Regions from separate parts of the Pseudoalteromonas sp. MMG013 genome, predicted to be linked through region 1. Evidence: riboswitches for the same ligand, from Rfam matches in the RefSeq annotation. Region 1 holds a riboswitch; the other holds the start of a gene.
What was found. A riboswitch is a leader RNA that binds a small molecule or an ion and turns the genes downstream of it on or off. The one in region 1 is predicted to bind lysine.
Positions count from the first base shown of each region.

Region 2: it holds a riboswitch for lysine, as region 1 does, so the genes downstream of both, lysC (lysine-sensitive aspartokinase 3) here and dapA (4-hydroxy-tetrahydrodipicolinate synthase) in region 1, are expected to answer to the same signal.

Region 1 covers NZ_JAGJEE010000004.1:295,245-312,165, forward strand. Annotated here, with positions in the region: gene ilvD (dihydroxy-acid dehydratase) at 1-1,123, opposite strand, end outside; gene J8L98_RS06475 (branched-chain amino acid transaminase) at 1,223-2,146, opposite strand; gene ilvM (acetolactate synthase 2 small subunit) at 2,181-2,423, opposite strand; gene ilvG (acetolactate synthase 2 catalytic subunit) at 2,420-4,069, opposite strand; gene J8L98_RS06490 (TraB/GumN family protein) at 4,589-5,479, shown strand; gene J8L98_RS06495 (hypothetical protein) at 5,620-6,234, shown strand; gene J8L98_RS06500 (response regulator) at 6,228-7,940, opposite strand; lysine riboswitch at 8,091-8,299, shown strand; gene dapA (4-hydroxy-tetrahydrodipicolinate synthase) at 8,412-9,296, shown strand; gene J8L98_RS06510 (2,3,4,5-tetrahydropyridine-2,6-dicarboxylate N-succinyltransferase) at 9,307-10,047, shown strand; gene J8L98_RS06515 (PLP-dependent decarboxylase) at 10,047-11,252, shown strand; gene J8L98_RS06520 (succinylglutamate desuccinylase/aspartoacylase family protein) at 11,262-12,374, shown strand; gene J8L98_RS06525 (phospholipase A) at 12,574-13,599, shown strand; gene J8L98_RS06530 (hypothetical protein) at 13,672-13,914, opposite strand; gene J8L98_RS06535 (hypothetical protein) at 13,931-14,770, opposite strand; gene metL (bifunctional aspartate kinase/homoserine dehydrogenase II) at 15,041-16,921, opposite strand, start outside.
Region 2 covers NZ_JAGJEE010000032.1:8,616-25,536, reverse strand. Annotated here, with positions in the region: gene J8L98_RS20260 (family 20 glycosylhydrolase) at 1-171, opposite strand, end outside; gene J8L98_RS20255 (ROK family protein) at 164-1,030, opposite strand; gene J8L98_RS20250 (MFS transporter) at 1,027-2,286, opposite strand; gene J8L98_RS20245 (TonB-dependent receptor) at 2,509-5,475, opposite strand; gene J8L98_RS20240 (AraC family transcriptional regulator) at 5,791-6,657, shown strand; gene J8L98_RS20235 (NAD(P)/FAD-dependent oxidoreductase) at 6,800-8,104, shown strand; gene J8L98_RS20230 (sodium-dependent transporter) at 8,159-9,481, opposite strand; gene J8L98_RS20225 (DUF924 family protein) at 9,590-10,120, opposite strand; gene lysC (lysine-sensitive aspartokinase 3) at 10,223-11,569, opposite strand; lysine riboswitch at 11,657-11,828, opposite strand; gene nhaD (sodium:proton antiporter NhaD) at 11,947-13,194, opposite strand; gene J8L98_RS20210 (hypothetical protein) at 13,344-14,606, shown strand; gene J8L98_RS20205 (hypothetical protein) at 14,593-15,144, shown strand; gene J8L98_RS20200 (ATPase) at 15,141-16,921, shown strand, end outside.

The sequences.
Region 1 (16,921 bases):
GTGCTTTTTCATTGTTACTATCCATTGCATCCCACCGCGTGATCACATCACCTAAAGTGCCACCCGCAACATGTCCTACCGTTAAATCTAAACGATCACCTTTGGCTAATTCATTCAACATACCCATCATGCCACCAGCACGGTGTACATCTTCAATATGATATTCTTGAGTTGCCGGCGCAACTTTACATAAAAATGGCGTTTTGCGAGAGAGCTCATCGATATGGCTCATATCAAAATCAACCCCACCTTCTTGCGCTGCTGCCAATAAATGTAATACCGTATTTGATGACCCGCCCATTGCTATATCTAAGGTCATCGCATTCATAAAGGCCGCTCTATTCGCGATATTTCGAGGTAACACGGCTTCATTATCTTTTTGATAATAATCATTGCACAGAGCAACTATACGCTTACCTGCCGCTTCATATAATTGTTGACGATCTTTATGTGTCGCTAACGTTGTACCGTTGCCCGGCAATGCCAGTCCAAGCGCTTCTAGTAGACAATTCATTGAATTTGCCGTAAACATGCCCGAACATGATCCACACGTTGGACACGCTGAGCGTTCAACTTGCTCTGAGTCTTCATCACTCACAGTTGGATCTGCGCCTTTAACCATGGCATCAACCAAATCCAATTTGATATCAATATCGGCCAAGCGGGTTTTTCCGGCTTCCATTGGGCCACCCGACACAAAAATCACAGGTATATTCAAACGCAGTGCAGCCAACAGCATTCCTGGTGTAATTTTGTCGCAATTTGAAATACACACCATGGCATCAGCACAATGTGCATTCACCATATATTCTACTGAGTCAGCAATTAAATCGCGTGAAGGTAAAGAATACAACATGCCACCATGGCCCATTGCGATACCATCATCAATTGCTATGGTATTAAACTCGCGAGGGACGCCCCCAGCATCACGGATGGTATCCGCCATCAATTCGCTGAGCTGATTGAGATGAACATGGCCCGGAACAAATTGCGTGTAAGAATTTACGACAGCAACAATTGGCTTCTCAAAATCACTGTCTGTCATGCCTGTTGCACGCCAAAGCGCCCTTGCGCCTGCGCGTTTTCTGCCTTCGGTGGTAGTTTTACTTCTTAACTTGGCCATGCTTAACCCTTTAATGTTGTGCGCCGTTACTATATGTACAACGACGACGTTTCCTCATTCCCAATGCAGCCACATTACTGTGGCTGAGCGCTCTTCTCACTATTGATTGACGTACTCTAACCAACCATTTGTGTCGTCACTTTGTCCTTTTACTAAATCGAAATACGCTTTTTGCAACTCTTCAGTAATTGGACCACGTTTACCATTACCCACCTGGATCTGGTCAACGCTGCGAACTGGCACAACTTCAGCAGCTGTGCCCGTCATAAAGAACTCATCAGCTAAATACAATGCTTCACGTGCTATAGACTCTTCACGTACTTCATAGCCCCTAGCTCGGGCTAGTTCCATGAGTGTGTCTCGCGTTAAGCCTGGTAAAATACACGCCGTTGTTGGTGGTGTGTAAAGTATCCCTTTTTTAATAACAAATAGATTCTCACCCGCGCCTTCACTTAAACAACCATTGACATCGAGGGCAATACCTTCAACATAGCCATTGCGCTTGGCTTCACCTGAAATCAATTGTGAAGACAAATAATTACCACCAGCCTTTGCCGCTGTCGGCATAGTATTTGGTGCTAAACGATTCCAAGATGAAATACACACATCAACGCCATCAGCTAAACTGTCATCACCTAAATATGCGCCCCACTGCATCGCAGCAACAGTGACATCAGCTAAATGCGATTTCGGATTTAACCCTAAACCAACATTCCCTAAAAAAGCAAAAGGTCGGATATAAGCATCTTTAAAACCATTCTCGCGCACTGCATCTTTACACGCCTGAATGATCTGCTCAGCAGTAAATGGAATTTCCATACGATAAATTTTTGCTGAATCATATAACCGTTGAATATGATCCGTTAAACGAAAAATCGCCGGGCCATTCGGCGTATCATAGGCACGTATTCCCTCAAACACCGAGCTACCATAATGTAATGCATGGCTAAGTACGTGAGTTGTTGCTTGCTCGTAAGGGATCATTTCGCCGTTATGCCAAATCAATTCCGAAGTTTTAGTCATTTGTAATACCTTGTTCTTTTCTTAATAATTAATTTTAAATTGCCTGTTGCTGTAATGAGTGCAAATCAACCGTATGCACTTCAACCAGCTTACTCAGTTGTGATGTTAATAGATAGATCGGCTTATCACTGTCGACTGTCATTTTGACGTGAAATAATTCGTCATGGCCCTCCATCTCTAACTGAGTCAAACGAAACCCTCTGTGACGTGCAACTCGGAGAAAACGCTCGACAGCAATGCCTTGATTTTTAACTGAGATTGTTAGTTGATGTTTCATTGCGCTTTCTCCGTCATCATTTCATCATTAGCAGCCCCTGGTGGTACCAAAGGCCAAACATTTTCTTTATCGTCTATACATGCATGTACAATATAGGGCCCTGTTGAATTAACTAACGCATCTATCGCACTATCCACTTCATCTGCATGAGTAATTGTTTGACCTGGAATACCAAATACAGCCGCTAATTGCACAAAATCAGGGTTATCAGATAAATTAGTCTCACTGTAACGCCCTTCAAAAAAGAGTTGCTGCCACTGACGTACCATACCCAAACGTTGGTTATCTAAAATAACGATTTTCACTGGTAAATTATTGCGTCTTATGGTCGCAAGTTCCTGAATGTTCATCATGATAGAACCATCACCCGATACGGTCACAACCATATTCTGTGGACGCGCTATTTGTGCACCTATTGCCGCAGGTAAGCCAAAGCCCATAGTGCCAGCACCACCACTGCTGAGGTGATTGCTTGGGTGACTGAACGTCATATGTTGTGCAACCCACATTTGATGCTGACCCACGTCACAACATACCACCCCATCAGTTGGCATTTTCTTACTGAGCTCTTTTAGTAAATACGGCGCAAACACTTTTTCACCTGGGTAGTCATAACGCCAAGCATGTTGCTGCTTTAGCTGTATTATTGTCCTCAACCATGCTTCATCAGTGACAAAGCACCCAAGTGCCGGTATCGAGGCTTTAAGATCCGCTATCAAAGAAGCGGCTACCGGCTTACGTTTACCCACTTCCGCAGGGTCTATATCCAAATGAATAACTTTTGCCTTAGCGGCAAATTTTGCTAGATTTCCGGTCACTCTATCGTCAAAGCGCGCGCCGATACATACAAGCAAATCACATTCTTGCACCGCAATATTAGCGGCTTGACCACCATGCATACCCAACATACCTAAATCGTATTCATATTCAGGCAAAACGCTTCCTAATGCCTTTAATGTCGAGACGGCTGGCATCTGAGTTTTATTCAAAAACTGCATCAACTCGGCTTGCGCGCCAGCACTTTGCACACCCCCACCCACATAGGCGATAGGACGCTTAGCTTCAGACAGTAATAATTCCGCTTTTTGTACTTCACTATTGAGTAATTCTGGTAACTTCTCCTCCATCGCAAGCCAAGGCTGAAAAGGGGCCGAGGCAAGCTGGATATCTTTGGGAATATCCACCAGTACTGGGCCCGGACGACCAGACATGGCTAAATGCATAGCCTCTTGTAGCACTTCAGCTAAATCTTCAGCTCGCTCAACCATATAACTGTGCTTCGTGCATGATAAAGACATACCTAAAACATCAATCTCTTGAAAAGCATCAGAGCCAATAGCTGCGGTCGGCACTTGGCCTGTGATTGCAAGCAAAGGTACAGAATCCATCATTGCATCTGCCAATGCAGTGATCAAATTGGTGGCACCAGGCCCTGATGTTGCAAAACACACTCCCAGTTTCCCTGTACTACGTGCATAACCAACCGCCGCAAAACCTGCACCTTGCTCATGACGCGTCAAATAATGCTTCACAGGCGCACCATAAAGGGCGTCGTAGATGGGCATAATTGCCCCTCCGGGATAACCAAAGACTTCTTGAACGCCGTGTTTGGCAAGTAAGTCGATAAGTAATTGTGCGCCTGTCATTATTTTCCCCATTCCCAATCGTTCAAATTATCACTAAGAAATTTAGCCCTAAAACCAAGAAGCCCCCCGAACTTTTCAGTGCGGGGGGCTTCTCGTTGATGCTTTTTAAAGCACTAACTCGCCCCCGCGGTAATAATAATTACCACGTTTATAATCACGACTAGAGTTAGTACTTTTGCTAGCATACTGAATATCACCAAATTAAATTATTTACGTAACGACAAATCGCTGTTTCTCGACTTGCCTTGTTCTTTTTCTATTAGTAACCCGAAGCCCAACCCAAGTCAACCATAAAAACAATGCTTAATATCAATGAAAAACACTTTACAAAGGTTTTTCAATCCACACAAAGCAATATTTCAAATAAAAAAACCTGAATTTTACAATTTCTTTTTGTTTTGACGTGTTCATATTTTATTTACAACACATTTCATCCTGTAAAAAAATCATATGAAACTTTTATGATCTACTCGGTATTTTGATTATGATGATACATCACAATCTATTCTAGGGAATACCATGGCAACCTACACTGCTCGCCTTATCGTCATTTTCATCATCGGCTTTTTATTTCTATTTAGCCACAACGGGCATACAACACCTGCGTTATACAAAATCGAAAAGTCAGGGATCACATCCTATTTATTGGGCACTGTACATGTAGGTGATGAATCAATGAAGGGGCTTAATCAGATGGTCACTACAGCGATTGATGCCAGCAGTGCTGTCATTGTTGAAGTCAATATTAACAACTTATCACCCCTTGAAATACAACGTCGCTCAGCACCATTTATGCTACTCACCCCACCTAACACCTTAAAGAATCAACTGAGTAAAAAAAATTACGCCCAATTAAAAGCGTATCTAGCCGAAAAAGAAATCGATATTGCAGTATTTAATCAATACGCACCTTGGGCAGTTATGGTTACAGTATTACAAATGGAATACCAGAAATTAGGGTTCAAAGATGATTTTGGCATTGATAAGCAGGTGCTTAACTATGCAAACATGAAACAAAAACCCATCATTGAATTAGAGACACTGGAACAACAATTAGCCATGTTTAACCGCTTAAGTGCACAAGGTGACAGTATGTTAACCGAAACATTCAAACAAATGGGTGATATAGAGCACTACTTTTTAGATTTGATCCGCGCTTGGAAGCAAGGTGATATGACCACACTCAGTAAATACTACAATTTAAGCTTTGACGACAGTACTTATGGAAGGTTTAGTGAGCAAGTCATGCTCATTGAACGTAATAATAATTGGGTAAATATGTTAACTAAGCAACTGACAAAACAATCTTTATTTATCGCAGTCGGTGCCCTACACCTGCCAGAAAAACACGGCCTAATAGCGCAATTACAACAGCACGGTTTTGCCATTACCAATATTTCAGTAAAATAAGACTCACGCCTTTATTATGCCAAATGTACTGAACGCTCCCACATTTGGCATAGTGAAGCGCCTGCCTCCAACTTTTGATTTAAACCTTTTCAGCTTATTTCACGTCACACCCTATAAATACATAAATTGGGGTTTAGAACATGAAGACGATTGTACTTTTAGTGCTTTTAGCAGCCATCAACACGGCAAACGCCGCTGACAATCATATCATTAAACAGTATTTTGCAATTGAAGACAGCCAAGTGCTGGAAATTGACGTACCGGTCGGTAACTTAGAAATGATCGCCTATGATGGTGAGCAGATTGAAGTATCAGTTGTTTTAAAATCGCAACAGCACGGCAATTGGTACCCACACACCAACAACCTATCTGATATAAAATTAAAAAGCCAACGCAACCAGAATAAATTGTCACTGTCAATTGATGAGGAAAACTTGCAACAACATTGGCACGTAAAAGTACCAACTGCCTTTCGCTTAGATATCGAAATAGGCGTAGGCAATGTTGATATTGCAGATCTTGACAATTCCGCAGAGGTTGAGGTTGGCGTGGGCAAGGTACGCATTGATACCAACGTATCTGATTTTAACTCTGTATCTTTAGAGTCTGGTGTAGGCAACACCAGCTTAATTGGGTTAATCAACAAAGTTCAGCATCACAAAAAAGTGATTCACTCTGAGACCATATATCACGGTAAAGGCGCATATAACCTAGAGGTTGAAGTTGGGGTTGGAAATATTAAAGTACGTCATTGAATTAGCCCAACATGTTCAAGCGCTGTGCGTACTGACTCTTTCCTTAATGGTTTCAGAATGGTCACGTCAGCACCCAGCGCTTTTGCCCGATTTAATTCTACTGGTTCACTATTTGCGGTCACAACAATGATGGGTTCAGATAAGCCCAGTGTTTGTCGAATATATTCAATGGCCTGAAAGCCATCCATCACCGGCATATTTAAATCCATAAAAATCACATCATAATGATGAGTACTCAAATCATCGACAGCTGCCAATCCATGCTCAACATGCTTCACGGTAATTGAAAATGTCTCTAGTACTTTTTTAATTATCTTTGCATTTAATGGGTTATCTTCCACTAATAAACCAGTTAAAGGCCTTAGTTGACAATGTTGTTCTCGTCGGCTGTGCATGAGATAAATAGGAGTTTTTACCCGTACCACGGTACCGCTAGGTAGCCCCTTTTCAAATTCTATGTCTCCGCCCATGGCATCTAACAACCATTTACACCGTACCAAGCCTAGCTGCAAACCTTGAAAGTGTGTCTCTGTCACATTGCTTGAAAGCGGCGAAACACCAGAAAAACCACACCCGGTATCTTTTACGGCGATCTGCAAGTAAGTCTGAGCTTCATCTAAATACACCTCGATTAATACACTGCCTTGCTCGGTGAACTTAATCGCATTATCAACTAATTGGCCAATGATCCACGCCAGGTGTTCATGATCACAAGCAATAACCAATGATGTAGAAAATGAAAACTCGGTCTCTAATGCTATCTTTTTCCGCTGTGCTTCATATTCATGGGGTGAAATCGCCTGCATCAGCGTTTGAGTAAGATCATCAGGCACCACCGACACTAGAATATCTCCTTGCTCCCAACGACTAAACTCTTGAATTGCATTCAATTGGTTAACTAATTGCTTCGCCGACACCTCTACTTGTGTCAGCTGTGATTGCGCCCCATCTTGGCGGTATAGGTTTAAAAAACCCAAAATAGCTTGTAAAGGCGTTCTTAACTCATGACTTGCACGAGCAAGAAAGTGCGTTTTCATGGTTAAGGCATGCTGCGTTTCTTGTTTTTGAAGTTCAAGAGAATCGATTGTATCCCTTACCTTTTTCTCCATTGGTTTAAAGATAAATACCACTTCTAACCAAAGCACAACGATTGCACTGACCCAGAATACAAATTCAAACAAACGTGTTAATGCCACTTTACGATTAGCACCTTGCTCAAAAAGTTGCACAGCTTGTTGTTGATAAAATAGTAATACCTGTGCTTCATTGGCCATCTTAATAGCCACCTCTGGACTGAAGGTTTTAGAGTCATATAACGCTAAAAAGTCTAGGCTCCGTTTATTCAAATTAGCCGGCGCATCAAAATACAATGTCATTAACGCTTCAGACAAAAATACATATTTCCCCTCTTTTTCACCTAGGATCATCTGATGATTGGCCGAAAATACGCGCACACTTTTATCCAACTCTGTAAAAAGTGTCTGGGTGAGCTTTTGCTCTTTTTTATAAAAAACAATTTGATTAACGTGTAACGCTATTTTCTGTGCCAACATACGTTGCATACCTGCACGATTAATAAGCTCCGCATCCTCTTGTTTTTGCTGCAAAAGGTATTGCATCGCCGCAGCCGCCAATGTGACTAATACCCCCATTACCAACACTGCGATAAAATAACGGCTGCGCATAGACTTAATGATATTACGCATATTAACTTATCCATCCTATTTGCCATAAAGTGTAGTGTAAAAATTGAAAACTAACATAACCTCACTTGACACCTAGATGGCTAAAGTGTTTCAATGCGTGCTCACCCTATTTGAGGGTCAATGTAAACTCACCGAGTAATATGTTGGCCTAGGGCTGGAAGAGGTGCGTTATTCAGGTACTTGTGTTGAGGAGAGCAAACTCCCATGACACACAAGGAGGGGGAACTAACGCCGAGAAATATATACTATTTGCTCAGTATACATTTCGGGCGACTGGGTTGAATCCCAGCGACTGTCACCAATTGCAGCGTTAATCATATTAACAACGCACATATGTTTGGTGGAGAGCTTCTGGTCTTAAAATAATAAGGCCACTCGCCTTGTCATTTTTAAGTCCATTGCTCTTCGAATTTTAACTGTTCGAAGTTTGGACTCACTCCAGACCCCGAACAAGATATAAGTTCGGTAGAGATGAAATCACAATACGATTTATCCAACTATCCGTTGTGGACAGCCTTAGTTACGCCTTTTGATGCGAATAACCAAGTTGACTATGACACTTTACATTCGCTTGTGAATGAACAAGCGCAAGCAAATAACGGTATTCTCCTGCTTGGCAGTACTGGTGAAGGGCTGGCCTTAAGCTCTGCTGAGCATAAGTGCATTGTCGAGACTGTTTGCAACATGCAATTAGACGTCCCTATTATGGTGGCTGTGGGCGGCATGAACTTGCAAGATCAATCTGAATGGGTGGCGTTTTGTAATACCCAGCCGATTCATGCACTGTTGCTTGGCTCTCCGTTATACACAAAACCTGGGGTAGTCGGCCAAACACAATGGTTTGACACCCTGCTGAGCGCCACTGACTTACCTTGTATGTTATACAACGTACCTGGACGCAGTGGGGTATCCATCAAACCCCAAGTGCTAAAAAATCTAGCCCACCATAAAAATTTATGGGCACTCAAAGAGGCCAGCGGTGATATTGGAGTATTTGAAGCTTTCAGAAAAGCCAATCCAACTCTCGCTATTTTTAGTGGCGATGACGGCCTCATGCCATATTTTGCTCAAGCCGGAGCTGCTGGACTCGTATCCGTGGCCGCAAATGCCTGGCCAAAGCAAACCGCTGAGTTTGTTCGTCGCTCGTTAGCGGGGACTTTTCCTAACTTGTTTACAACTTGGACTGATGCTGTTAATAGCCTATTTTCAGTGGCTAATCCCATTCCAGTCAAAGTATTAATGCATGTACAGGGCAAACTTAGTACCCCTAATTTACGTCCTCCATTAACGCACCTAGAGTTGCCGTGTACTCAGGCAATTGACCGTGCAAACACCACAATTTTATCTTGGAATTAAGGCAGTTATTATGAGCTGGTTAGAACTATTAAACAATTTAGAAAATGGCAGTGTACGTGCTGCGACACAAGACGAACAAGGCAACTGGCACGCTAATATCGAAGTAAAGCAAGGTATTTTAGAAGCTTTTAAAAATGGCAATAATATTGAATTCCCGGGTGGTTTTGTTGATAAACATAATTTAGCGCCACAAGGGTTTGCAGCTGAAGCAGGCGTTCGTATGGTCCCTGGTGGCAGTAGTGTTCGCCGTGGTGCGCATGTTGCATCGGGTACCATTATCATGCCACCAGCATATGTGAATATCGGTGCCTACATAGGTGAAGGTACTATGGTCGATAGCCACGCATTAGTAGGGTCATGTGCTCAAGTAGGTAAAAATGTACATTTAAGTGCCGCAGTGCAACTAGGTGGCGTGCTTGAGCCAATTGGCGCAAGCCCAGTTGTTATTGAAGACGATGCATTCATCGGTGCTGGCTGCGTTATCGTTGAAGGCGTTGTTGTGAAAAAAGGCGCTGTACTTGCACCTGGCGTACGTTTATCAGCAACTATTCCTGTCTATGACTGTATCAACGAACGTCAGTTAGACAAAGGGGAAGCCATTCCAGAAAATGCCATTGTTATTCCTGGTTCTCGCCCGTCATCAAGTGAATGGGGCCGTGAGCAAGGCTTAAGCATGTCATGTGCGCTTATCGTAAAATATCGTGATGAACAAAGCGACGCATCTTTAGAATTAGAAGAGGTATTACGATAATGTCTTTTTTGAGCACACCATTGCGTCAAACCATTACTAAGTTAACCGAACAAGAGCATACCCCGTTTTTTGTTTATGACTTAGATGGCTTACTGTCACACCTAAAACCACTCACAGAGCAATCTGTTGTGAAACTATGGTACGCGGTTAAAGCGAATCCTTTATCGAAGGTGATCCAAACCTTAGATAAAGCAGGGTTTGATTTCGATGTGGCCAGTAGCGGTGAACTTGATCAAGTTTTACGTCAAGACATCGATGCAAGCCGAGTGCTCAATACGGGTCCTGCCAAATCAAAAAGGCAGATCCAGCACTTTCTGTCACAAGGGGTACGTACCTTTGTGGCAGAAAGCCATAATCAAGTTAAGTGGCTTAATGATGCTGCTGAAGAATTAAATATTCAACTGCGTATTTTACTTAGAGTACAGCTGCGCTGGCCTGAAGGTGAGAAAAACCCACTTGGTGGTGATAGCCTAACGCCTTTTGGATTAGGCGTTGAACAATGGCACTCGTTGCAAATAAGTAAATACCAAGCCCTGAATTTTGTTGGCCTGCACATTTTCCAATGGGGCAACATGTTAAGTACTGAGAAGCTCGTGCAACTTTGGACGCAAATGGTGCCGCCACTAAAAGCTCTGGCCGATAACTTGGGCTTCAAATTAGACATATTAGACTTAGGCGGTGGCTTAGGGATCCCTTACTCTGAAAATGACGCTCAGTTAACTTGGCCAACCTTGATTGACGCACTCGCACAAATTAAGGCATCAGCTGGCGTAACAGAGCTGTGGATGGAGCTTGGTCGATATGCTGTGGGAGAGTTTGGTCATTATGCCAACCCTGTCGTCGAACAAAAACAAAACTATGATGAGCATCAACTTATTATGTCGGGTGGTATTAATCACCTGTTGCGTCCAGCAGTGACCAACCAAGCATTCCCTTGTGAACTACTACGTAAATCAAGCGCGGCATCTCGCAGCTATGTGCTCCATGGCCCGTTATGCACGGCCTTAGATAATTTAGGCTATCACACGTTACCTAAAGATATACACGAGCAAGACTGGTTGGTATTCAGCCAATGCGGCGCGTATGGCTTTACAGAAAGTATGCCCTACTTTTTATGTCATGAATTACCAGCTGAGTATGTGATTGAGCACGGCAAAATATGCCACGTCAGAGCTATGCAGCATGCCAGTGATTATTTAAGGTAAGGAGCCAATATGACCCCAATTAAGCAAGAAAATATTCAAGTGGGTGAAATAGCAAACGGGCTACCATTAACGATTCCTGTGTATCGTTTAAAAGGCAATGACACCGGCCCACGCGTCTATATTCAGGCCAATATGCATGGTGCAGAAGTGCAAGGCAATGCCGTTATTTATCAATTACTAGAACAGTTGCAACAACAGACATTGGCTGGTGATATTACGTTAGTCCCTTACGCCAACCCTATTGGATGTAACCAAAAGTCTGGGGAATTTACGCTAGGCCGCTTTGACCCAATTACAGGCACCAATTGGAATCGCATGTATCAAAGTCATCTACCATTAGTGGATACCTTTGTTGCTGAACATCTCGACAGCTCCTTAAGCGAAATTAAAAACCAGTTCTCAGCAGCTTTAGTACAAGCGACACAAGCTATGCTTGATGGGCCAGCATACAGTATAAATACCGGTAAACGCATAGCTTTAAACCTACAACGCTTAGCCCATGAAGCCGACATTGTACTGGACTTACACACTGGGCCTATTTCATCTAAACATCTATATTGCCCAGAATATGCCAAGGCGAGTGCCAGTTACTTTAATATTCCCCATGTGCTGCTCATTCCCAACGACTTTGATGGTGCACTTGATGAAGCCAGTTTTTGTCCGTGGTGGGCATTGAGTGAAGCCTATAAAAAACAGGGGCGAGATATACCTGTTTTAGTTGAAGCATTCACTGTTGAACTTGGCTCTCAAGAAAAAATTGACTTAACCGAAGCCAAAGCAGATGCAGCAAGTCTACTCAGCTACTTAAGCTATAAAGAAGCGTTGCTAAACTCGCCATTTAAACCACAAGCAATGGTCCGCTACGGTTGTATGCTGCAAGATTACCTAGCCTACTATGCACCAATGGGTGGCATGGTTGAATACACAGCGGCACTGGGCAGCCATATAAAAGCAGGTGACACAATCGCTCATATTTTGCGCATGGAGCGTTACCTGTCGGAGCAACCTTTGCACAGTATCACTTTAGATAAAGATGCCATTGCTATCTTGCATTTTGCGTCAGCAAGCGTCAACCAAGGAACTGAGTTGTATAAGTTCTTTACTAATTACTTTGAGCTATAGCTCAATCACAATATTGCGTGAGAGTAAGCTGGTATCAACCTGCTTACTAAGGAATGGCGGCGATGCCGCCAACCTTTTTTCATTCAGATCCGCTAACTAGCATATTTGACCCCAAACCTAAACAGCAGTTATTCATCCTCATTTAATATAAAGCGGTGTATAATTGTCACTTCAATAATATTCTATGAAACAATACACTATGGAACTGCGTTCACTTGTTTTTGGTACTTTACTTTCAGGGCTTTCATTTACAACTCTCGCTGAGACACCTGCAAACAACGATGAGATTGATCTAGTTAAGCAATGCATTCTGAATGAAATTATTGGTGGCGATAAAAAGCAAACAATTGAGCAACTGAGGACTCGATGCGCTAAGCTGGATGCCGCAAGACAGCTCAGTTCTTTAGATAAGCGCGTAGCGCGAGAGCGAGTCGGTGAAAAAAACCGTAATGTACTTACACCACATCACCGTAACTATATTTTGCCTGTATCCTACATAAGCAACCCTAATAATCGCCCTTTCGATGGTCTTAAGAATATTGATGCGGAAGCGGGTGAGCCGCTTGATAACTTTGAAGCGAAATATCAACTGTCTCTTAAAATACCACTTTATAGCGATTTTTCTGATAGTGACCAAGCCATTTATATGGGCTTCACTTTACAATCTTACTGGCAGCTTTATAACAAAGATATCTCTTCACCGTTTCGTGAAACCAATTATGAGCCAGAACTATTCTGGGTTAACTTCCTAGATGATGAAAATGTCCTTTGGGGTGATGAAATGGCGATAGTGTTAGGTATCTCTCACCAATCTAATGGTAGAAGTCAACCTAACTCACGTTCTTGGAACCGTATTTATGCAAATTTCATATGGGAAAATAATGGTTTTGTCTTCAGTTTCAAACCTTGGTATCGACTGCCAGAAGAGCGTAAAACTGATGTACTAACGGCCAAAGGAGACGACAATCCAGATATTCATAGATATATGGGTTACTTCGAGCTCAGTGGGGTGTATAGATATAAAGAGCATGAATTTGGCTTTACTGCGCGAAATAACCTTAACAGCGACAATCGGGGCGCTCTACAAATTGACTGGTCATTCCCTATCTGGGGAAAATTACGAGGCTACGCACAATACTTTAATGGCTACGGTGAAAGCTTGATTGACTATAACGCAGACATTCAACGATTTGGGGTGGGTATACTGCTTACCGATATTTTATAAATACCACGCTCTACCCTGAAAATAGACCCACGATATAAAAAAGCGCCCTATTTATGGCGCTTCTTATTGTCATTACTCGTCTTCAGATAGGCTTTTTTTATCTCGCCTTTGATAAAATATTGCCGCAAGTAAATAACCAACACATACATACATGTTCAATATAGGAATACAGGATGAAATTATCGCAGGCTTTTTCCTGAAACCCTTTAACTTCGCAATCAATAAATTAAACGGCAACGCTATTATTATGGATACTATGCCGCCTAATAGTATCGGCGGTAGTTCTCCTGTCCTGAATAATTCTAAAAATTCCATGTTTCACCTTTGTATATTATTCTGGGGAGATGGGCACTATGGTCACACTTCCTCCGCCACTACCCCCCATCCAACCTTCGCTGTACACCACCGTAACTGCAATACCGTATTCAGCAGCCTTATCTAAAAAGCGCTCTAAAGCCGCACTACTGCTAAATGTATACCGGCCTTGAATCGATGCACCAGCATCGGGGATTCTATTGCCATTGGCATCGCGCGCGCTGTTAGCTTTATAATTCAATTTTAAAACAGCACTTCCCAATGTTGAAGCTGTCATTAACAAGATCGATCCATCTTCAAACTTAAACCTCAGTTCAAGACCGTTTAACGGACCAATAAACGAGCCCCCAACAATTGAGGTAAGATTTGCTGACCAATACGTGAGTGGATAAGCAGATTGATACCAGCTATCTAACTTATCGTGATTACTGAAATTTTGCGACAAACTCCATGCACTCCCTAACCCTGAAGAGGATGGGACTGGCACCGTAGTTGACGCCTCTATACTGTTGAAATACGTATGCGCTTGATTCACTCTGTTCTGCAAATCTGAAGAAGTTGCGGTATATCGACCGGTCACCACAGTGACTAATTCACCACGACGATCTAACTCTGGTCTAGACGTCACTCTAAACGACTTAACTAAGCCATTTTTAATACTAATAACATGCACATTATACTCAGAGCTAACACTGTCATACTCAGTCATCTCTTTCACTTTACTCACCGCTTTGGTATGCATTTGCACTGCCGAAGAGCACGGATTGCAAGTCACATTAATTGCAGCTTTGCTATCGTGAGTAAATAAAAAAAGTAAAAAACAAAATGTAATAATAAGAAGTTTGCTATGTTTCATTTTCTATGTCCTTATAGGTAATTGCAGTTATCCATTAACTGACAATTTACAAGGTAGACCAAGAGCTGATATTAAGCAATTATTTAGTAGGTAATAATACGAAAGAAATAGTATTTAAGTTTTATTTTTAAATCGATGTGTTATTTAAGGATACACGCTATCCTGTTCTTAACATGCAAATTATGAACAACGCGTGCGCGCAGTATCCTGCAATGCTAAAGGCGATGAACTTTAGTGCATCACCTTTGAATTTATTGAGACCACCAAATATTATTTGAGTTGCTGAGTGAGCCAATACAAATCTGAATGAATGCCTGCTGCAGTCACCTCTTTGCCGGCACCAGGGCCTTGAATAACTAACGGATTCTGCTCGTACCACAGACTTTTTATTACAAATATATTATCACCAGGGGTTAAATTCGCAATCGCCGAGCCTGCCTCAGCAAAAGCAATTCCAACTTTTGCAGTCACTGTACTACTGTCGCTAATAATTAATTGTCCTGTGTAACGGAGCGATTTACCCTCATCATCTGCTTGTTGGTATTTCGCAGCATAAAATGTGTCTAATTCATCACGTTTCGCTAAAAAGTCATCCCAACTACCTTCAGCTAAATGCACCGGCATTAGAGGTTCTAATGCAATGTCATCAACATCGAGTTCTAAGCCTAAATCACGCGCCAATATGAGCAACTTTCGTTGCATATCTCTACCTGATAAGTCTTCTCTGGGATCTGGTTCGGTATACCCCATTTCTTGTGCAGCAAGCACCAAGTCAGAGAACTTTTGATTAGCAGTAAAACTGCTACATAACCAAGAGAGCGTGCCTGAAAACACCCCTTCAATTGACGTGATCACATCACCGCTATTTTGTAAGTCAGCCAGGGCAAAATTGATAGGCAAACCCGCACCAACACTGGTGTTATAACGCCAATGTAAATTACGCTCACGTTGCTGCTCTCGTAATAACTGATACCAACTTCTGTCGGCAGTACCTGCGTATTTATTAGCGCTGATCAAGTGACAATCACTGGCCACAAAGTCTGGATACAGCAAACTAAATGCTTCACTTGCGGTGATATCAATCACCACTTTATGTTCATAATCTAATTCTGAAATGTGCTCAACAAGCGACTTACTGTTGTAACTTTGCGCTTCATTTTTCCATTGTGTCTGCCATGCTGATAACTCAATACCGCTCGGTGAAAATACCATCTCTTTTGAGCGCAGCAAACCAACAACCTTTAAATCAAACTGTGATTGCAAACGGGTAATTTGCTGCTCGCATTGTTGTAAAAATACATCTCCGACATTACCAATGCCGGCAATAATTACCGCAATCTCCCGACCTTTATTGATAAGCTTATCGTGCAATACAGCCAAAAGATCACTGTCTAATGCCTGATCGGTCAAGAACAAAGCGTAATCACTGTCTTGATGAGCAAAGCGAACGACTACTTCACGATCATGGAATAATTGCTCGGCTTGCTGCTTGAGCCCTGAGAGCTCTGAGGAAGACGCAACCAGTGCACACCCTTGCAAATTACTTTCTACAATATTAATGCGCCCAGCGAGCTGCTGTGCAACAATATGCGTGAATGTTGCAGGCAACAGTAAATACGCTTCACCATTAACAATAAAATGATGAATACTGTGCTGAATAAGCTGACTTAACGTACGTACTTCACCCTTCGCTAAGTTTTCTACGCGCACTAAATCAAGGTTCTCAAAGGTGCTAATAAAGCGTTTTGCTTTGCTATACCCTTCTTTTACTATTTCTGTAGGTGACGCTTCAGGCTCATAACTGCTGCGCACTTGTAGCTTGATGTTACTTCCCTTTAAAGGAGAGAGTGTCTTAGCATGCAGCACTGGATTACCTAGTCTTGCCAATAAATTTGCTTGAGCACGACACACCTTTGGGTATTTCAGCGCATTGCTCACTTTACGTGGATCGGTGCTATACACCCCCTGCGTATCGGTCCAGATTGAGACGGCACTGGCATCAATATAACTGGCGAGTAGCGTAGCACTATAGTCACTGCCATTACGACCTAATGTGACGGTATTTTTATCACAATCTTGTGCAATAAACCCGGTAACCACATAGACCACCGCATCTTGCAACTGGGCGTAACATGCTGCTTTATTCTGTTG
Region 2 (16,921 bases), on a different contig from region 1:
CAGTTCCGATAAATAACATTGTTGCACCTTCGCCGGACAAGCAGAATTCGCATCAAGTAATGTGTAAATGACTTTTAAATCTTTTGCCATTGAATCTAATTGCGGTTGATTCATGGCAAATACATTCACGCTGATAGCACACGCCAATAACCCTAACACATATTTATACATCCGATAGCTCCTTGCTATAAATAAGCTGATTGGTGAATCCTGCATAAGCACCTAGTAGCGGGGCATACTGCAAACGACTCGGCTGGACCTGCACATGCTCAGCCAATGCGCTATGACTATGTTGTTTTAATGTGCTAAACATGCTTTGGCTGAACAAAGGAAAAGAGTGTGCCACTGAGCCACCTAACACAATTTTATCTGGGTCAAATGCTAATAAGACGTGTGCCAATGCATTACCCAAGTGTTCGCCTAATTGAACGAACATATTTAGTGCCTTTAAATCTCCAAGATTGGCCTTCTCTGCTTCTTTTGCGCCATCAGTCGCGAACCTCTTAAAAAACTGTCCACTGGTATAATCTTCGATTATGCCATCTAAATAAGGAAAACTACCAAATTCACCAGCAAAACCATTTTTCCCCGTATATAACGCACCATTGAGTACGATTCCAGAACCCAATCCTGTTCCGAGTGTCACGCCAACTAAGTTATCAGTCGGTAAATGAGGGCCGTAGTAATATTCACCTAAGGTGAAGCAATTTGCATCATTTTGCACATAGGTTTCTACACAAAAGCGATGCATTAAATTGTGCTTTAACGAAACATCATGCCAGTTTGGGATGTTCACTGTATCGATAATATGACCATCGCTGATGCGTACTGCACTGGGAACGCCGATCGCAATTCCCGTGCTCTGACGGGTCATATTTGACTCAACGAGATACTCGATAAAGTCATTGACTTCTTGTTTAGTACCACGACGTGGCACATCATGGCGATATACTTGGCCAAGACCTGACTTTGATACCTGAGCAACATGGGCTTTTGTGCCTCCTAAATCTATACATATAATATGACTCATAATAATTGCTGCCCCTGCGTTTTTTTCTTCAACAATTTGGCGGTATGGTTTTTAACTAACGGTCTAGCCCATACTCCAACACTAAATATATAAGCCAGCGGTATCAGCAATAACAGCATTGCACTACGTTGCGAGTTAAGCACTTCGCTCGCGACCCCCAGTATGGGTGATATCATTGCTCCACCTACGATACCTGTACATAAAATGCCAGTAACCGCACCATGGCCAACCCGTACTGAGTTTAATCCCAACGACACGAGTACCGACCACATAATTGACAAGAAAAACCCCATCGTGGCAAAACCAAATATTGCACCCACTTGATCACTAAAAAGAGCTGCCACTAAAGAGATTCCGGCTCCAGCACTAAATCCCATGAGCAGTTTTTGAGCGTCGATGAACCGTAACAACAGTAATCCAATAAAACATCCCAAGGTGAGTAACATCCAAAACTGACTCACCGCAAACGCGCCTTGGGTCTGAACGTCTACCTGATGATACGAGTGCAAAAATAACGAAATGGAATTGGCAATGCCTTGCTCTAAGGCGACATAAGCGACAATTGCAAAGAAAAACCGCAAAACTGTCGGCTTTTTCAGTAATGCAAGGCTCTGTTTTACTGTGAGTAGTTCATTTTCACATCGTGTTACTTTAACCAGTGGCGTAACTGCAACATAAAGTGTCATACCAAAACACAGTACCGAGAATAGCCAATACATACTCAGCCACTCCATTCCATTCGGTACTAATCCTTTAAATATTAAGCCTAACCCTGAGCCCTTTTGAATACGCTCAACAAAAAAGCTGTAAACTAATGGAGACAAGGTGGCAGCTACACCAAATATAAGCTGTGCAAGGACAGAGTACATAGCAAAATACTGACTCCCCCCGCTAACGCGCAACAGCGGGTTAATCGCGACTTGTAATAAGGCCATTGCACAGCCAATCGCAAACAGCGCCACCATTGCAATAGTAAAACTAGGGAAAAGTGCAAAAATCAAAGAGCCAGTACCAGCCAATACAAAAGCAATCAGCATCGTTTTTTTCTCGCCTACAGTTTGCACCAATAGACCGGCCGGAATAGACATCACCCCGTAGGCTGCAAAAAAAGCAAATGGAAAAAAGCCCGCTAGTGCAATGCCAATACCAAAATCAGCTATCAACTCTGGAAAAATAGGGCCTAAAATATTGGTCATAAACGACACCATAAAAAATGTCATAAGTACCAGCAAGACAACGGCATATTTAGGATTCATTGTAATAACCTTAATATTGAATAAGGCAATGGCACTAGCGCGTGGTCTGCGGGCAAACAAACCATATGACTCAAGGAGTAGGACATTGCCTTAAATTATGAATGCGTTACTTTGTAGGGACTGAACGCATAAAACCAGTGACTTTAGGCGCTCAGACATCAATAACATGACTCTACAAATCAAGTGGGTGGGTTACCCTCAATTTGCCAATCAATAGAAACCTTACCAGCGCCCTCTAACACCAAAGGTTAAGCGTCGTTCATAAATATTTTGAGAGATACGATTGTCTTTCCATTGCGCGTAGTTGGTCTCATACTCTTCAGTCAGATTACTCCCAGACATAAATACTGTGAAATTATCTTGAACGTCATAACTTGCAGATATATCAATATAAGTCGTCGGTTCGGTCCAAATCGCAGTATCACTCATACCGTACGGCACTGATATCTCAGCCAACCGTTTAGCACGGTAATTCGCAGCCAATCTAAATTGGAACCCTGATTTTTCATACCATAAAACCGCATTAGCAGACTCTTTTGAGTTATCTTCTAATGGTAAAGCATCCCCATTTAAATCTATCCGACCACTCTCACTGTCGCTATAGGTGTAATTAAACGCTGCACCTAGACCACTCCAGACACCAGGTAAAAAGTCAAATGCCTGTTGATACGAGAATTCAGCCCCACTCATGGTGCCTCCCTGCCCGTTGATTAAACCATTTACAGACACTTCACGACGAACAACACCGTCAGCATCGGCCATAGGCTGGGTCCATATACTAGACTCAATAAAAGAATCTAGTTTTATGTTAAAAATACCAAGACTCACCATCGCACTTGGAGAAAAGTACCACTCGATTGCCATATCGGTGTTTTGAGCTCGCCATGGGTTTAAATCAGGGTTTCCTTGCATTGTGGCATTCGTTGCAATAAGTAAATCAGGTGAAATGCCTTCTCGTGCTGCTAAGTCTTCACCGGCACGTGTACGACTGATCCTCAACCCTCCAGCAATCTGTTCAAGGTCCAGCTTTGTCATGGTCTTACCCCATGCCGCACGATAGACAACATCTTCACTTAGATTGACACTTAAGTTTAATGACGGTAAAAAGTCAGAGAATGATTTATCCGTGATGATATCTCCAGCATCCTCGGCAACAGATCCTGGACAACTAGTACAGATAGAATCCCCAATGATATTCTGAACAATCTCTAAGTCTGTTTTGATGTATTGAAATCCGATATTTGCGCGATAATTTTCACCTGAGAAGTCACTGCGCCAATAGACTGATTGGGTTTGCTCTGTCACCTTGTACGAACTGCCCGGTACAGTGCCACGCATATTGCCCGGATAAAACTTATTTTGAAATGCAAATGGGTCATCTAACTGTTTAGGATCGATAAAATAAATGCTATCAATACTGATTGGTCCAAAATCTGATACTGGTTGTACCCAGCCCTCTGGCAAACTTGAAAACGTAATCAAGTTATCATAGCCCATCGTCAAATCTCCCGCAGATGCACTTGGCGTACCCCCACTACCATCAGTATCAAATGCGGCCAGCCCTTGATCTTTCCACATGACATTAACGCTCCTATCGCCAACAGGGTTGTTTAATGGGGCAAGCAAAACATATTGGTCCCGTGAAATATCACGCTCGCCAAAACGAACCCCAAATGTCATTTTATTTAAATGTGCATGATCAAATTCATATTCGCCATCAAGACGCACAATATCGAGTGATGCATCCTCATCATAGTTATTTTCAGAGTAAGTTGAAGTGACCGAGTAACGTGATATGTTTGAGCCAAATGTTTCACCTTGCAATGTAGCTGGTGGTAACAACATGGCATGCTCTCCCTTAAAATTGAATCGCATCGCAATGGTGTCTGGGCCATATCCGTTTGGGTTTACAGCGATTGGACCATTCCCTTCGTTGCGTCTGAGACCATGGGCTAAGCCATTTGTTAAATACCCCTGCGCAACATTCTCTGTATGACTGCGAGATGCATCCGCTGTAATAAACCGCGCTTTACCTGAAAAAGCCCCAGTTCCTTTATAAACAAGTTCAACGTTATAGTTAGTCGATTGCCTTTCATTGGTATGACTTTCTGAATGCGCAACCACTCTTGGCGCATTTAAGGTAATATCTTGTGCAGTATATAAACGATGGCCTGATGCGAGTATATCACCGCGATCTATGGGATCATGTTGGTCTTGCCACTGCCAATGCCCGCCCCACGCGTTATCTGCCATTAACCCGCGTTGACGGTCAGCGTCATCCATTTTTGTATAAAATACATCCGCACTCAACTCTAAATTTTCTGAAACATCGGCCTGAAAACTGATGTTAGCGCCCGTTCTTTCTCGCTCAGTAAATCGATTGACCATACCATAACTGACGTAGGTATATTCCGCATCATTGGTATCACCATCCCCATTCATATCAGCTTGTGGGCAGTACCAACAATTCCCCGACTCTTGAGGCGCACCAACCCAACCATGATTGGTTGCCCCAAAACGATAATTTGCCAGTGTCACTTCATCTTTAGATACGGTGGCAAGTACGGCAAAACTATCAGCATTATACCCAGCAAAAATCATTGCTTTTGGATCTGTTTCCTTTGAGTACGACCCCCGTGCGGCTTCAATTGATGCAGCCCCAGTGAACCCTTCAGCTAAATCAAATGGCTTGCGTGTTTGCAAATCAACAGTACCGGATATCCCCCCAGCTAACGTATCGGCTGTAGGTGACTTCATAACATTCATGGCCCCCACTAAACTCGAAGGAATATCAGTGAAATCTGGTTGTACTTTAGTGAGCGAACCCGCACTTAAAAACTGCTCTCCATTGAGTAGCGTGGTAACCTGTGGCATCCCTCGCACATTAATTGTCGCCCCTTCTCCAGCATTTCGACGAATTTGTATGCCCGGTACTCGTTGTAATGAATCTGCGATGGTAACATCTGGCAACTTACCAATGTCTTGCGCTGTAATTGAATCTACAACCCCGTCAGCAAAACGTTTTGTATTTAAGCTTTTTTCTGTCGAAGCGCGTATACCGCGTACTTCTATTACTTCAACGGACTCTTGTGCTTGTAATTCGCTCGCTGCAGATACATTACTCGACAACAGCCCAGCCAAAATAGCATAAGTAAGGTGTGAGAGTTTGAATGATGCCTTGTTGTTCATGTCATTCCTCTGATAATTTTTATGTAGTTAGGAGTGTTAATGTTTACTACCAAATAATTGGTACTGACTTATTTCAGCAGCTATTCGCGCAAACAGTGGGCAATTTCAAACCTTTTTGCATACTAACCTATCGTTTTGACATCGCTGTCAATCAATAAATTAATATATAATTAATAACTGATAACATTATAAACTCACCATTTCCTTCTTCTATGAGTGATATGGTGCAATTGTTGATTGATTAGTATCACTATAAATAATCAACCCATTCAACATAGATAACGACGTGCTGACGCTTTAATAAAGGAGCTATTAATGAGAGCAATGTGTGAAAAGGTTATTCCCTCCGTCAACTGTTCATGGCGGTATTGTTTATATAAACTAAATGAAATCCCCTTTAATTGGCACTATCACCCAGAATATGAAATTTGCTTAACCCTAAACAGTCAAGGCGTTTGTCATGTGGGGGATCATATTGCACCCTATGGTGATTTTGACTTAGTGCTGTTAGGGCCCGATTTACCACATACTTGGCAATCACTTCCCAATCCAGATGGCTCGCAGCAATTAGTACATGTTGCACAAATTCCCGTTAAGTGGCTCGAAGGGTTAATACAAAACAACACAGACTTATATTCATTGAGTACATTATTACAAAAAGCAAGGTGCGGTGTTCGCTTTAGTACCGCTACAGCTAAGTCTATTTTTCCGCAGTTCAAAGCGATGGAAGCAGCAGACCCATTGACACGCTTTACGCTACTGATGAGCTTGCTTAATACATTATGCTTAAGTGAGGCTCAAACATTATCGAGCCAAGAATTCTCATTTGTTAACAGCTTAGACCCTGCACAAGACAAATTTGAAAAGGTGATGAGTTACATTTACGACAACTACTGTGAGCAGCTTAGTGCTGAGTCTCTCGCACAGTATGCACATATGAGTACCAATCACTTCCATAGGTTTTTTAAAAAGCGCACAGAGCGCACCATTACTGAATTCATTAATCAGCTACGAATCGCCAAAGCATGTAAATTATTAATAAGTAGCTCGGCGCCTATTTCAGTGATCAGTGACCAGTGTGGTTTTAATAATATTTCCAATTTTAATCGCCGCTTTCTCAGTATTAAAGCCTGTACACCCAGTGCATTTAGATCTCGATTGAAACAAGCGTCATTAATTTAACTATTCCCTTTAAATCAACCAAATAAGTATGGTAAGTTATTGATGTTGTAGCCTCATTACCCAAGGTTATAAAGGACTACTTGATGATCAATACTCAAAGGCATATTGATAGTAGCCCTTTATTACTTTATGAGGAATTACTATGTCTATAAAACGCCCGACGATTGTGATTGTTGGTGGCGGTGCGGGTGGCTTAGCACTGGCTACGCAACTGGGCCATAAATTAGGAAAAAAACAATACGCTGATATTATTCTCATTGATAAAAACCGGAATCATATTTGGAAGCCATTATTGCATGAAGTCGCAACGGGCTCACTTGATGCTGATTTAGATGGCGTCGTTTACTCTGCCCACGCTGCAAAGCATCATTTTCGCTTTATTTTAGGCGAATTCATTGCCCTAGACGCTCATCAACACACCCTAACATTAAAACCACTGTTAGGTGATAACCAACAACAAATCCTCCCAGAACGGCATGTACAATATGATAAGCTGGTCTTAGCTGTTGGCAGTGTCAGCAATGACTTTAATACCCCTGGTGTAAAAGAACATTGTTTCTTTTTAGACTCCCATGCTCAAGCGGAAAATTTCCAGCACGCACTATTAGATAATTTTACCCGAATTCACCAAAGTAACCATACGAGCCAACCCTTAAACATTGCCATAGTTGGCGGCGGCGCGACAGGGGTTGAGTTATCAGCCGAGCTATATCATGTTACACAGTTATTAAAAATGTACGGCATGAACAATATGACTGCAAATCAGTTGCAAATAAGCTTAGTTGAAGCAGGTCCACGTATATTGCCTGCTCTTTCCGAGCGAATAGCAAGCGCGGCTAAACGTGAACTGCTTAAACTGGGTGTCACCGTACTCGAAAATACCCAAGTAGCATCTGCATCTAAAAGCGCCTTTACCACTGTGCAACAAACCACGATACCAGCAGATATAAAAGTATGGGCCGCAGGTGTAAAAGCACCTGATTTCATTAAAGATTTAAACATTTTTGAACTGACTCGAAATAATCAGATCCAAGTGAACTCATACTTACAAAGTACCGTTGATAATCAAATTTATGTCATTGGTGATTGCTGTGCCTTCACCCAAGCTGACGGCTCTATTGTTCCCCCAAGGGCGCAATCGGCTCATCAAATGGCCCAATGTGTCCAACATAATTTAATCGCAGCAGTGTTTGATAGGCCCCTCAAGCAATTTACCTATCAAGATCATGGGTCTTTGGTAAATCTATCTCAATTCACCGCGGTGGGTAATTTAATGGGGAATTTAACTAAAAACAGTTTCTTCATTGAAGGGAAAGTTGCACGCTTAATGTATGTCTCGTTGTATAGAATGCATCAACGCGCAATTCATGGCTCACTCCGTACGTTTATTCTTTGGCTGAGTGAAAAAATGCTCAAAATTGTCCGACCAAAAATGAAGTTACATTAAACGAAATGGGTTGGGTTTACCCCCAACCCATTGTCGACCGTAGCATAATACGCTCTACTTAAGTGCAACGTTTACAAATACCGCCGTCATCAAAATAGGGCAAACAAAACGAACATATTGGGCAAACCAATAGTGTGGGCCTTTACATTCGAGATGTAACTGGTTGCCACGCTTCCACATCCACCCTACTGTAATAAAGTAAAATAAGCCCATTAATGGTAGCTGATACTGCGTAAACAAGCTTATTACGAGCCCAAACATCCAGTCAAAGTTCAAGATAATAAGGCATGAAGCAACTAAAATAGTCGCTGTGACCCACCATGTTGCAACATGTCGTTTTAAGCCGTGGTTTTCTACTAAGAATGATACTGGTATTTCAGTTGATGAGATAGTTGATGTCAGTGACGCTATCGACATTAAAACAAAAAATGTTAAACCTACAACTAAACCCACCTCTCCCATACTGGCAAATAATTCAGGAAGAACCGCAAAAATTAAGCGCCCTTCACCTATTAGCTTACCATCTTGGAACACTTCAACCCCGTTATGTTGGGCAACAAATATCGCAGGAATGATCAGTAAACCAGCTAAGAATGCAACGCCTGTATCTAACAACGCAACACTTGCAGTAAGCTTTGGTAAGTTCGCGTTTGGCTTCAGGTAAGATCCATAAATCATCATACAGCCAACACCCAAAGACAATGAAAAAAATGCTTGACCCATTGCCGCAATAATTAAATCTGGATCTGTGATATGTGAAAAGTCAGGAACCAAATAAGCTTGAAACCCTTGCGCTGCACCGTCTAACGTGCCGATATAAACAATGAGTGCAACTAAAAGCAGCAATAACATTGGCATTAAACGCCGAGACCAGATTTCTATGCCTGACTTCACTCCTTTCAATATGATACTTGCTGTTAGGATCAACATCACAGGTGTAAATATAAAGTTACGAAGTGTCGATTCTCCCACCAAAAAAGCACTCAATTGGTCAAAGCCCAAAAAGCGAGCAATCGGTTCTATAGAGTATGCCAACATCCATCCAGCAACGATAGAATAAAAACTCAGCATTACAATGGCACCAAATAATCCAACATAGCCTGCCGTGGCCCCAATATTCGGCCCCTTTTCTTGCCACGCTTGTTTTAATGCTTTAACAGGGTTAGCCTGCGCTTGATGCCCTAAATATAGCTCGGTATACAATGCAGGCAGCGCTAAAAGAAATATCACAATGAAATAAACAAGCAAAAATGCGCCACCACCGTGGTTCGCTGCTTGTGTGGGGAATCCCCAAATGTTGCCAAGTCCTACCGCAGCACCAGCCGCCGCAAGAACAAAGCCAAGTCGACTTTGAAAGCCATCACGCAATTGAGCCATAACGAGTCTATATGATTATTGTTTTGGACCGCTGATTATACTTAACTGTTTGAAAAATGCGACAGCGAGTCGAAAATTTAGAATAGGCGCAACAAATATGATTAATGTCTAAAAACTTGAGCCAGCTTCCATTAAAAACTGTAGCTCTTCATCATTAGATACGCGGCTTAATATTTGATTCCTATGTGGGTAGCGGCCAAATCGATCAATAATTCGCTTATGGGATAACTCGAATTCATAATTAGGCAAAGCTCTGAAAAGCTGTTCAGCCTGTTGGTGAATAATTTTACTTTCACTGTGCATAAATGGCATATACAAAAAGCTTAGCTCAGTATCATTTAAGCGTTTATCGAAGCCTTTATCAATAGCATTTTGCGCGAGACACAACGCCAATGGATCCGCAGAAAAAGCCTCTGGTGTATCTCGAAACATATTCCTAGAAAACTGGTCGAGCACGATTATTTCACACAAAGTGCCCACAGGATCAGCTCGCCAATGTGCGAGTTCTCCTTGTACAGCCATTCTATAATGAACCATAAATTGGGATTTTATTTTGATGTCAAAATGCGCAGACTTTTGCCACCAATCAGACTCTGAACAAGTGACAAACCAAAAATTATAGATATCTTGATACTGCATGACGGCCTCCCAGTTTATGTAATAGTCACTTTACTCGGGATTCAACCGCCATGCAATCTAAAACTTAATTACTAGTTATTGTTACTAAAAAGATACTAGCCGCTACGCAGCCTCCAGTAACTTCGCGTGAATGGCTTGAACCACATTATCCGAGTCTGTTTGTTCAACCAAAAAGCACAAATTGTGCTTACTTGCGCCATGGCAAATCAGTCGAATATTGAAATCACTGAGCACTTGCATTAAGTTGACTTCATGCTGACGTAACTGGATCTGAGAACCAATAAGAGCCACCAGTGTTAAATTGTTCTCAACAGTAACATGACAAAATTGGCTTAGCTCTTCTAAACAATCTTGATCAAGTTCAGGTCGTGACGCGTTCAGTGCGTTATCTAGCGTGATCGCGACACTTATTTCTGATGTTGTTACCAAGTCCACTGAGATATTATAAGCACTCAATATCGTGAAGATACGCGCCAAAAAACCACTAGCAAGTAACATCTCAGGACTCTTTAGCGTGAGCAATATTTGATTTTTCCGCTGTGTAACAGCTCTGATCCCTGCTTGTGATGATGTGTCTTTTTCAATCCAAGTGCCGCCTGCTTGTGGGTCGCGGCTCGATCCGACAAACACTGAAATATTACTGCGGCTAGCTGGTAATATTGTTGCTGGATGTAATACCTTCGCACCAAAAGTAGCCATCTCTGCTGCTTCATCAAAACTCAATTTGGCAATGGGTGTAGCTTTTACACACAGTCTCGGATCTGTACTAAAAATACCAACAACATCAGTCCAAATATGAACACTTTTTGCTTCTATAGCTTCCGCTAATAAAGCCGCACTGTAGTCAGAGCCACCACGTCCCAGCGTCGTTGTTTGATTATACGGATCGCTGCCGATAAAACCTTGAGTCACAATCACCTTCTCATCCAACAATGGTATTAAGTGCTTGTGAGCTGCCACCTGTGTCGCTGCAATATCCGGTGTGGCTTTACCAAATTGGTTATCAGTCTTTAACACTTTACGTACATCAAATCGCTCGGCGTTTACGCCAATATCTCTGAGTACTTGGGTAAATAAAAATGACGATAAACGCTCCCCAAAACTCAACATTTCATCACACTGTTGTGCACTTAACGCGGGTAAAGACGCCAACCACTTTAGCTCATCAAGGGTTAAATTAAATGACTGTGCTAAATCCGCATCCAGTGTTAAATGGGCTAAAATCGAGTCCTGAATTTTAATGATGTTATCGACTAACGCCATACGTGCACTTTCGTCGGCTTTTTGTTGCGTTAGCGTTACTAGATGATTTGTCACTCCCGCACTGGCACTCACGGCAACAACACGTACATTATTGTCATCGTGAATAATTTGCGCACAACGGTGCATGGCATCAAAATCGGCTACACTGGTGCCACCAAACTTTGCGACCGTGTACTGTGAACTCATAATATCTCCTTTTGACTGCATTGGGGGCAATCATAATAAATAAGGAGAACTTGGCAATTAAGGTGCTTTGTAAATAAAGAAGGAACCATTGCCAGAAGCTCTCCACCAAAACGGTGACAGTTCCAAGGATTCAACCTCGTAAACCGAAAGTTCACAGTGACGTGCTATGAGCTTCCTCGGCGAGTACTTCCCTCTTTAGTGGTCTTTGGCGTTCGTCACCTTTCACTAAATACCTAAGTATCGCACCTCTTCTGTTTATTTTGCCTCGTCATTACTGAACACAGGCAAAATAAAAGCCCGCATATTACGCGGGCTAAAAACAAAGTAACGTTTAGACGTCTAGGTGTCAAGTGCTAAATTGTACCTTTTGTAGTGAACTACATAAATTGCCCTGCGACATACGCTCCAGCATAGCCAATGGTATATGCAATCAACAAATATAAAAACATACGCAAGTAGCTCATAAACGTCAGTGCTTTCACTTTGCTCATCGCAATAATTCCCGCCGCAGATCCTATCACTAACATTGAACCTCCTACCCCTGTCGCATAGGTAAACATCAACCATTGCTGTGGCGTCATCACAATATCGGCCTTTAATAAAGCGGCCGTTAACGGTACGTTATCAACTGCCGCTGAGAGTAATCCCATTAAATAATTGGCATATTCTGGTGCAATGTAAACATACAGGTCTGTAAACATGGCCAGGACACCCACTTCTTTGAGCGCGCCAACAAGTAATAGTACACCAACAAAGAATAATAGAGTGTCGTACTCAATCTCTCGAATATAATCAATAATTTTCTTGTTCACATCTTTCTTGCGCATTAAGAATTGAGCAACCAAAAACATCAACGACAAACCAAATAAGAATGTAAGTAAAGGCGGCACTTGATACTGCACACTCAAAAATAACGTCGCAAAAATTGTCGAAGTAAATATCACTGCAATCGTTATATCCGTTTTCTCTATCCGTCTTTGTATCTGCTTTTCAAAGCGTAGTTGCTCATTCATACCTATAGACAACATAGCTGCCAGCGCTACCACACTCACCAGCGCAGGACCGACAAGTAACAATAAATTAGGAATAGTGACTTTGTCCGCTAAGAAGATCATTAATGTTGTTACATCTCCTGTAATGAGTGACACACCACCAGAGTTAACACTAAAAATAATGAGTGTTGCATACTTAATTAACTTCTTTGGATCTAGCTTCAACGACATAACTACTGCCAAAGAAATCAAGGTTGCGGTAATATTGTCTGAAACCGAGGAAAATACAAAAGCGGCAATGCCTACCAAGAACATAAGCTTACGCTCACTGATCTGAGATGGCATAACACGATGCACGATATTTTGTATAAACCCCTTAGAGTTTAGATAAGCTACAAACGTCATTGCAGCCATCAAAAACAACCACAATGTGGCGATTTCAAGAATGTTATGATCTAGCGCATGTTGTACATTTTCTGGGCTTTGACCATGAATAGGTGAGATAAAAGCGATAATCCAACATAAAGTACCAAAAAAAAGGGTGGTTTTGGCCTTGTTTACATGGATGATATCCTCTATAACGATAAGCACAAACGCAATCGCTATTAGGGTAAGGATAATGGGCGTAACCATAATGCGTAAACAACCTGTAATTAAAAGTTAAAAATTTAGAAAGGTAACGTAATTCGGCGCGGAGTCTAGCACTTACATATAGGATACGCTACGACTAAGCCCAATTAATTTCCTATAAACGTCACATAAAAGATACACTCTGGAAAGTTATGATCCCAGCTAAGAAAGTTTTAAATACGCTAAATGAACATTGGAGCGTATTGGAGCTACTTTTTAAACGCTTTAAAATGACCGATTTTAGCGTCAAAGATGTTCAAAACATCATAAAACACAAAAATCCTCAATGGACCAGTGAACGAATATTCAGAGAAACTAATCGCTTACTCAATCAAGAAATCATCATTCCACTGGCTAAATCTTCGCAGCTGGAAATAAATCGGGCTGTCGCAGATTTCGCAAGTTTTCTGTTACAAGAAGAGCACCTAGGTTTGGCACAAGAGATCACCGTTCTGGTAAAAGACCTTGAACGACTCGGTAACCGCCTAGAACAAGCTGCTGATGAAGGTGATCAAAGTGAACTACGGCGTTTTAGCCGAATCATGGATGAGCGCGTCAGAAAGATCATTAAATTATTTTTACATAATGAAAATGCCATTTTCAACATTGTCGAACAAGCAAAATCTGATAGCAGCTCAATATCACTACAAAAACGGTATCGCGCAGTTATTGAGGCATTTGACGAATATATAGAACCGATGTTAGAAATGGTTGATATACGCGGTGAGTTTCATGCCTGTTTTAACGTCATTGAAAATCAGTTGAGCCAACAAATTGATGATATTGAATTATATGGCCGTGGTGCCCAAGACAAACGTATGCTTGAACAACTGCGCACACGAATCTTGGATATGCACTTGATCGGTAGGGAAAGCTTAAGAAAAAGTGCAGATATGTTAATGCCATTGCGTGAAGAATTGCGCAGAAACTCTTTAATTACGCGTCAAGCATCCAAAGTACTCGCAATGATCCGTAAGAATGGGGTTGATCCAATGTTAAGCCCTGTTCAACCAGAGTTCGTATCAGACATTCAGCGCTTTTCACTTGGCCAGCAACGACACATGGTTGCTTATATGGCTGGCTTGGCCGAATTTGAACATGATGAATATCAACTTCCAGATCAAAGTGATGTCCCTGCATATCAAAGCCCGCATATTCCAGACTATGCAGATGTTAAGAACAGCTTTTCAAATACAGGTAAAACTAAAATTGCATTACTCGGGTTTCTCACTGGGCACTACCCTGACTTAGACGCTGATGAGTTATTATTTTTATATCAAAAGCTCATCAGTGATGAAGCACTGGAGCTGGCGCAAGATGAACAGCGAGTCACAGTGAACATAGCAGAGCATGACTTCTCTCTCTACCCATTTAATGCCAGTACAAAAATAGAACACACTAATGACAACAATTAATTTAACAGAACTAACAGAATTACAAGCCATTAACAAGAAATTGGCCAGTGGCTATCATATCAGTGAGCAAGACACGACGTTATGGCAACAACTCGACCAGAACATTGGCGCCTATCAAGCACTATTTAATGCCTTAGGCCATGATCTACAACACGATGCTCGTGGGTTCTACTATCTCGCAAGTGATGAAAGTACCCCTAACATGGGAAAAATTTCTCGTGCCATTGCACTCACACTCTTTATTCTTATCGAACACTTTGCCAATCAGGGAAAAGATCCTTTGCGTGCAATTTTTGACGAGCCGGCAGATCTAGAGCTGATGCAAACTTTAGTGCAGTTAAATAAACACTTATTTGATCAACTTGAGATTTTCTCAGGCTCCGACCTCCGTAAAGATGTATACCTCAGGATGGTTAGACTTGGACTAGCGAAAGAAACTGAGCGAGGTTTTATCCATTTAGCGCCCGTATATCGTTATATTGATGCACTAATGGAAGTAAACGACACAAATTTTGATGGACTAGAGGAAGAAGTATGAGTGAACTATACGGCCTAAGTAAATTAGCGCTATTAAATACCGCGGGCTATGCGAAGTGCGTGATCCCACTCAATAAAAGTGCTTCTATCTGCGCACCAAATAACACCGGTAAAAGTTCGGTTATTAATGCCTTACAATTTCCTCTTATCAACGATTTACGATTGACCGAGTGGGATGGCCATGATTTAGAAGAAACACGAAAGTTTTACTTTTCGTCTGACCAATCCTATATTTTGCTCGAAGCAAACCTCCCCCATGGAGATGTGGTAATTGGCGTTGCTGGCCTTGGCAAAATAGCTGGGTTTGCACACCAATTTTTTTGCTACCCAGGTAAACTAAACCTAGATGACTTTACTGAAGGTAAAAGCATCATAAAATACACTAAATTATTCAAACACCTACAAAGCAAGGGCATGAGTCCCGTCGAACTAAAAGCCGCAGAACTCAACGCACTTTTAACCGGCGGCGCCACACAATTTGATGGCGACATTAATTTAAAAATGATCCCACTTAACAATGTGCAAGATGCTGCTATTTATAAAGAAATATTTAGACGTATACTTAATCTACATAAGCTAGGTGCACAAGATGTAAAACGTTTTATGTTGCGTGTATTTGAGCGACATATGTCAAACTCTCGAGTTGATTTTTACGAAGTATGGCGTCGTGCATTCGATAAAGTTAATCGCTCCCGTCGAGAACTTACCGCTTTAGAATCAATGCAAGAGCCCATCGGTGCATTAGAGGAAATGCTTAACACTGATGCAACACTCAAAGGAAAGCTAGCAGCTTACGCACCTAAAATAGATATTGCCTTAGGCGAGTATGAAGAATACCAACAATCGCAACATACTGAGCTTTCAGAGCAACTGACTAACATTGAACAAGAGAAACACGATTTTGAACAAAAACAGCAGTTATATTTACAACAGTCTAGAGACATTGAGCGTCGTCAAACACAAATTGAACAATGGTTTATTAACTACCACGGCCTAAAAACTGAGTTTGAGCTCACCAATCACGCCACTCTAAAAACCAATCTACAGCTATTGAAAAAAGAATATGAACAGCTGTCTTTTTCTATCAATAGCGCGCATGGACAAAGCTTACATACGCTCGATTTTAGGATCAATGAAACACAAAAACAAATTAAGAGCTTAAAGTTACAACTCAAGAACTTAGAATTTAACTTGTTTACACGTATGCGTGAAGACCTATCACTCAAAGAGGTTGAAGAAATCTCTCGTATACTTAACCCTGATTTATTGTCATTTGCTACGACCAACCAAGGTGAAGTTAGTATCACCGATGAAGATGCTTTTGGTGAGTTCTTAAGTCAACTATCCGCCTCAGTAAAAGGAGGTGAATTGACGGTCCCTGGTGCCAGTATTAAACTTAAAAAACTGGCTCCAGTACAAATGCAAAGTGGTGAAAATAAGGAGCAATTAGCTGCACAGTTAACCGCTCTTCAGCAATCATTGAAAGAGTTTCAACAACAACGAGACGTTGCGGCAAACGTTGCCCAAAAACAACAAGAGCGTGATGCATTGTATGATGAACTCATGGCATTGGAAGGATCACTCAAACGATTCGAGCAATATCAAACAATGCTACAATCAGTAGAAGCACAAGAGTTATTAAAAGAGCAATTGCACGTCGAGCGAGAGCAAGTTGACGAATATTTACAAGATGTTCAACGCAATGCTGGCTCCATCTCTGACAGACGCTCCATCATTAAAAGTAAACAAGATTTATTAACTCGCCAAGCTGATCGATT